One region of the Trinickia caryophylli genome, then DNA from elsewhere that is predicted to be linked to it. Evidence: riboswitches for the same ligand, from Rfam matches in the RefSeq annotation. Region 1 holds a riboswitch; the other holds the start of a gene.
The links. A riboswitch is a leader RNA that binds a small molecule or an ion and turns the genes downstream of it on or off. The one in region 1 is predicted to bind ZMP and ZTP.
Positions count from the first base shown of each region.

Region 2: it holds a riboswitch for ZMP and ZTP, as region 1 does, so the genes downstream of both, U0034_RS09545 (LysE family translocator) here and glyA (serine hydroxymethyltransferase) in region 1, are expected to answer to the same signal.

Region 1 is NZ_CP139970.1:1,220,911-1,224,283, forward strand. It holds gene nrdR (transcriptional regulator NrdR) at 51-530, opposite strand; gene glyA (serine hydroxymethyltransferase) at 537-1,784, opposite strand; ZMP/ZTP riboswitch at 1,944-2,043, opposite strand; gene U0034_RS05545 (SDR family NAD(P)-dependent oxidoreductase) at 2,296-3,042, shown strand; gene ybgC (tol-pal system-associated acyl-CoA thioesterase) at 3,120-3,373, shown strand, end outside.
Region 2 is NZ_CP139970.1:2,114,699-2,118,071, forward strand. It holds gene U0034_RS09535 (hypothetical protein) at 1-118, shown strand, start outside; gene U0034_RS09540 (DUF899 family protein) at 237-956, shown strand; gene U0034_RS09545 (LysE family translocator) at 999-1,631, opposite strand; ZMP/ZTP riboswitch at 1,657-1,756, opposite strand; gene U0034_RS09550 (phytoene/squalene synthase family protein) at 1,760-2,842, opposite strand; gene U0034_RS09555 (DMT family transporter) at 3,075-3,373, opposite strand, start outside.

The DNA.
Region 1 (3,373 bases):
AATGCACCGCACGAAACGGGAAAGGAGGTGCGATGAAGGAAGGTAACGGCTCAGCGCTTGCGCTGCGACTTGGAAGGCCCCACGCGGCGAAACTCCTCGATCACGTCCTGAAATTCGGACACGTCTTCGAAGCGCCTGTAAACGGAGGCAAAACGGACATAGGCGATGGTGTCGAGTTGGCGCAGTTCGTTCATGACGAGCTCGCCCAGCCGCTCGCTGCGCACTTCGCGCTCGCCGCTGCCCAGCAACTGATATTCGATGCGAGCGACCGCGGCGTCGATCGCGTCGGCGGCCACCGGTCGCTTTCTGAGCGCCAGCTTCATGCTGGCAACGATCTTGCGGCGGTCGAACTCGGTACGGCTGCCGTCCTTCTTCACGACAGCGGGCAGCATCAGCTCCACCCGCTCGTAGGTCGTGAAGCGCTTGTCACAAGCCGAGCAACGGCGCCGCCGGCGAATAGCGGCGCCATCCTCGGATACGCGGGAATCGACGACCTGCGTATCCTCGTGCCGGCAGAAGGGGCAGCGCATGGAGGCTCAGCGGTAAACCGGGAAACGCTTCGTCAGCTCGGCAACCTGCGCGCGCACGCGCTCGATCGTTGCCGTGTCTTCCGGATTCTCGAGCACGTCGGCGATCAGGTTGCCGACCTGCTCCGCTTCTTGCGTGCCAAAGCCACGCGTCGTCATCGCCGGCGAGCCAAGACGGATGCCGCTCGTGACGAACGGCTTTTCAGGGTCGTTCGGAATCGCGTTCTTGTTGACCGTGATGTGCGCGGCACCAAGCGCGGCCTCCGCAGCCTTGCCGGTAATGTGCTTCGCGCGGAGGTCCACCAGCATGACGTGGCTTTCGGTGCGGCCCGAGACGATGCGCAGCCCGCGCTTGACGAGCGTATCCGCCAGCACGCGCGCGTTGTCGACCACGCGCTGCTGATAAGTCTTGAACTCGGGCGAGAGCGCTTCCTTGAAGGCCACGGCCTTCGCGGCGATCACGTGCATGAGCGGGCCGCCCTGGATGCCCGGGAAGATCGCCGAATTGATGACCTTCTCGTACTCGGCCTTCATCAGGATTACGCCTCCGCGCGGCCCGCGCAGGCTCTTGTGCGTGGTCGTGGTGACGAAATCGGCATGCGGCACCGGGTTCGGATACACGCCCGCGGCGATGAGGCCGGCGTAATGCGCCATGTCCACCATCAGATAGGCGCCGACCGACTTAGCGATCTTCGCGAGCCGCTCGAAATCGATGCGCAGCGCAAACGCCGATGCGCCCGCGACGATCATCTTCGGCTTGTGCTCCTCAGCAAGCCGGGCAGCCGCGTCGTAGTCGATGTCTTCGGCTTCGTTCAGGCCGTAGCTGATCACGTTGAACCACTTGCCCGACATATTCACCGGCGAGCCGTGCGTGAGGTGGCCGCCGTGGGCGAGGCTCATGCCCATGATCGTGTCACCGGGCTTGAGCATGGCGAAGAACACGCCCTGGTTCGCCTGCGAACCCGAATTCGGCTGGACGTTTGCCGCCTCGGCGCCGAACAGCGCCTTGACGCGATCGATCGCCAACTGTTCGACGATGTCCACGTATTCGCAGCCGCCGTAATAGCGCTTGCCCGGATACCCTTCCGCGTACTTGTTCGTGAGTTGCGAGCCTTGCGCGGCCATTACTGCCGGGCTCGTGTAGTTTTCCGAAGCAATCAGTTCGATATGCTCTTCCTGACGCCGGTTTTCCTGTTCGATCGCCTGCCAGATCTCGGGATCGACGGCGGCGATGGTGCTTTGGGCTCTGTCAAACATACGGATTCCGTTAAGGGTGTACGGGTTGGCCGAAGCGTGCGCGGAACGCATACCGGTCGTACGCTTGCGCTCGATGGCGGTGAGGCCGGTCCTGGCAGGGCGGAATATCCGTTCGGCAGGCAAGGCAACCCCCAGCGGCGCAAACGACAGTGCGCGGCATTCGGCTGCCCAGGCGAACGGCAAAACGGCACCTTGCGCTTCACGGTGGGTCGCTCCACCTTGACCCCGGAGGGTATTATCGCCAGTCACGCAAGGGATGAGCGCGTTAGTGTATTGGAAGCGCAGTCAATAGGCAATTGGACGGCGCGGCCGGGCCGTCCGGCCCGCGTCAGGGCCATCCGCGGCACCCGCCCCTCGTCGCCCGATCCCCCACCGCCGCCGCTGCGCGACAACCGCACCCGGCGTTATGATAGAACCCCCTTTTGCCTCACCCGGCCTCGCCCGCCGCATTTCTTGCCGCGACGCGGCAAATCGCAGTAGGCTTGCCAGGTTTGACCAGCCAGGAGCAGCAATGATCGTTTTCGTGACCGGGGCGTCCGCCGGTTTTGGCGCCGCCATCGCCCGCATCTTCGTCAAAGGCGGCCACCGCGTGATCGCGACAGCCCGGCGCCTGGAGCGCCTCGAGGCGCTCGCCGGCGAGCTGGGTCCGGCGCTCATTCCGCTCGAACTCGACGTGCGCGATCGCGCCGCCGTGGAGGCGCTTCCCGGCAGGCTGCCGGCCGAATTCTCCGCCATCGATGTACTCGTCAACAACGCCGGGCTCGCGCTCGGCCTGGAGCCGGCACCCCGCGCGGAGCTCGACGACTGGTACCAGATGATCGAGACCAACTGCATGGGGCTCGCAAGCGTCACACGCGTGCTGCTGCCCGGCATGGTCGAGCGCAACCGTGGCCACATCGTCAATCTGGGCTCGACCGCGGGCACCTACCCGTACGCGGGCGGCAACGTCTATGGCGCCACGAAAGCATTCGTCCACCAATTCAGCCTGAACCTGCGCGCGGATCTCGCCGGCACGGCCCTGCGCGTGACCAACGTCGAGCCCGGCCTGTGCGGCGGCACCGAATTCTCGAACGTGCGCTTCAAGGGCGATGACGCGAAGGCCGCGGGCGTCTACCGCGACGTCGCCCCGCTGAGCGCCGAGGATATTGCCGAGTCCATCTACTGGATCGCCACGCGCCCCGCGCACGTCAACGTCAACACCATCGAACTGATGCCGGTGGCCCAATCCTTCGCCGGCTTGTCGGTCCATCGGGGCTGAAATCGGGCGAGTGCCCCGCCCGACGGGCTTCGGCACTCATTTTGAGATGACGGCGCCGGTTCCGGTAAAATGCGCGCATGAACACCCCTAGCAGTCGCCCGCAAGCGGATTCGGGTATTTTTTGGCCAATCCGCGTGTACTACGAAGATACCGATGCGGCTGGCATCGTCTTCTACGCGAACTATCTGAAGTATTTCGAGCGAGCCCGAACGGAATGGCTGCGGGCCTGCGGCGTGGAGCAAAGCCGCCTCGAGCGCGAATCGGGCATCTTCTTCGTGGTACGTCGAACGACCGTCGACTATCTCGCGCCCGCACGCCTCGACGATATGCT
Region 2 (3,373 bases), 890 kb from region 1:
CGTCATCCGGCGCGAGGCGCGCGACATGGCCAGTCAGCATGGCGGCGGCGTGTCCGAGGAGGAGCAGCGCGTGCTCAATCATGAACTCGACAACGCGGCGCGCGCTATCGGGGGCTGAACCCGCCCCCTATCGGTATGTCGATTTCCTGCGCGCTCGTTCGTCGTAGAGATAACGGGCGAGCAGCCGTTGCGGCCGTCTCGTGCCCCGTTTCCCGAAAATCGACAGGAGATGCGTCATGAGCCATACCGAACCACCCGCATTGAAGCCCGCCGCGCAGCTGGCGCAATCGAAGTTCCATTTCCCCGGCGAAAGCGCGGAGTACCGGCAGGCGCGCAACGCCTTGCTTGCCGAGGAGATCGAACTGCGCCGGCATATCGAGCGGGTCGCCGCGCTGCGCCGTGCCTTGCCGCTCGGCGGCCCGGTGCCGGAGGATTATCGATTCGAGGGCGAGACGGGCGCTGCGACGCTCTCGCAACTGTTCGGGCCCCACGATACGCTCGTGACCTACAACTGGATGTATGGGCCGAAACGCGAGCGGCCTTGCCCGATGTGCACGTCGTTTCTGAGCGCGCTCGACGGCGAAATGCCCGACATTCTGCAGCGCGTGTCGTTCGCCGTCATCGCGCGCTCCCCGATCGAGCGGCTCACCGCCTTCAAGCAGGCTCGAGGCTGGCGCTATCTGCGCCTCTACTCGTCGGGCGCGAACACGTTCAACCGCGCGTACGCGCACGAAGACCCCGAAACCGGCGACAACCCGGCCATCAACGTATTCGTACGCCGCAATGGCGCGATTCGCCATTTCTATGGCGGCGAAATGGGACCGGAGACGGCAGACCCCGGCCAGGACCCGCGCGGCGCGCCCGACCTCATGCCGCTTTGGACTGTCCTCGATCTGACGCCCGATGGGCGCGGCACCGATTGGTACCCGAAGCTCGACTATCCGCGCGAAACGTAGGCTGACGCCGCGCCCGGCACCACGGCCCCGCGGCCCGGCACCTCAGCGGCGCGCCTCGGTGGCCATCCGCACGGCAAGGCCGGCGAGCACGCTGCCCATCAGCCAACGCTGTACGACGAGCCACGCCGGCCGCCCAGACAGAAAGAGCGCGATCGTGCCAGCGGTCATCGACACCGCCGTATTGACGGTCACGCTCGCCATGATCTGGACGCTGCCGAGCGTGAGCGACTGCGCAAGCACGCTGCCGCGCCCGGGGTCGATGAACTGCGGCAGCAGCGAGAGATAAAGCACGGCGACCTTGGGATTGAGCAAGCTCGTGAGCAGGCCCATCGAGAAAAGCTTGCGCGGACTGTCAGCCGCCAGTTGCCGCACCTGGAACGGCGAGCGCCCGCCCGGCTTGACGGCCTGCCACGCGAGATAGAGCAGGTAGAGCGCGCCGCCGAAGCGCAGCGCATCGTAGGCGAGCGGCACGGCCATCAGCAATGCCGTAATGCCGCAGGCGGTGGCGACCATGTAGAAGAGCAAGCCGAGCGCCACGCCGCCGAGCGAAATCATGCCGGCCGCACGGCCTTGGCAAATCGAGCGCGAAACGAGGTAGACCATGTTCGGGCCGGGCGTCAATGCAACGCCGAGCGCCACGAGGCCGAATGTGATGAGCGAACCGAAACTGGGCATGGGATGACTCCTCGCAAGGGGATTCAGGTCATGCCCAGGCGCGCGGCGTCTCGCACCCGCGTTGCGGGCGCGGCCTGCGCTCCCCGGTGGTAACCCACCTCGCGGCGCCAGTCACGCAAGCGCCACGATTATTTCACGGCCGCGCAATTCGCGCTTGCCGGCGCGGCCATGCGCATGCGAACACGGCGCGCGAGCCCGCCGATCCACGCGCGCAACGCCGTGTCGGAGGCCACCGCCACCACCGAGCGCGCCATGATCCGATACACCTGCTTGCGGCCGATCTTCGATATCGCTTGCGGATCGAGCCAGCGGTCGTTGTCGACGAGCAGTCGCAACGTCTCGAGCCCGATCGCGATGGGCCAGATGCAGGCGAGCCGCAGCCGGATCGCGCCGCGTGAAATCGCCAGCGTATAGGCCAGCGCGTCGTCATAGAGCGCAAGCGTGTGCTCGACGAGTTCGAGCATCAGCGGCCGCGCGCGCATCGAGGCATCCGCCGTCAGCAACATCGCCGGCGTGAGGCCATGGCGCGCGAGCATCGACGCGGGCAGATAGCAGCGGCCGATGCGCAGGTCGCGCGCGCAGTCGCGCAGCACGTTCGTCATCTGCAATGCCTTGCCGAAGCGCACGCCGCGCCCGATCATTCGCGCGGGCGTGTCCTTGAAGCTGCCCGGCAGATGCGCGAGCGTCATCTTCGACCAGAATTCGCCCACGCAGCCGGCCACAAGGTACGTGTAGCGATCGAGTTCGGCCAGCTCGCCGAGCGCCGCGATCTCACCCGAGCGCTCGTCGGGAAACGTGCGCAGGTCGAACTCCATGCCCGTCGTCAGCGTCGTCACGATCTCACGCACGGCGGCGCGATCGGTGGCGTCGAGCCCGTCGATCAGAGCAAGCGCCGGCCCGATCGATTCGAGCAGCACCTTTTCGTCGGTCACGGTTTGATGTGCCGCCGCTTCGGCCCCGATCCGGCGCGCGGCTTCGTCGTCGCCGCCCGAAGCATTCACGCGCTCCCTCAACGCAAGCAGTAGTTCGAGCCGCTTCGGAGGCGCGATCAGGGTCGTGTCCGCGATCGTATCGGCGGCCCGCGCCAGCAGATACGCAAGCGCGATCGGATCGCGCATGCCGGCCGGCAGCACACGCAGCGTGAGGTAGAACGAGCGTGAAACGCCCTTGAGCAGCGGGCCGAGCAGATAGCCTCGAGCGGTCTGAGACATGGATGCGGTACTTGTCGAATTCGGTGAGTCCGGCACGATCGGAGCAAGCGCCCTGCGGGAAGACGGCCCAGGTGCCGAAACACGGACTCCAGCCGGCCGATGAAGCGCTCGCTCGCGCCGACGTACGGCGCAGCCGAATTGTAGCCGCGTGTGACCGCGCCGCGCCGCCAGCACGCCGCAGGCACGCCCATATTCCTCGGGACCGGCGGACCACGGCCCGCCGGTTCTGGAATTACGCACGCGGTCTGTCCACGCCCATCTCACCTCTGCCGCGCGCTTGCGGACCGACCATCGACACGAGCGCGAGCCCGAGCAGGATCGCCGCCATGCCGGCCACGTCCTTCGGCCGCAAAGCATTGCCGAGGAAGACGTAGTCCATCAGCGCCGTGACCACCGGCACGAGGTAAAAGAGGCTCGTCACGTTGACGAGATTGCCGCGTCGCACGAGCACGAAAAACAGCAGTTGCGCGGCAATCGAGATCACGATGGCAAGCCAGAAGAGCGAAACGAGGAACGGCATGTCGAACGCCA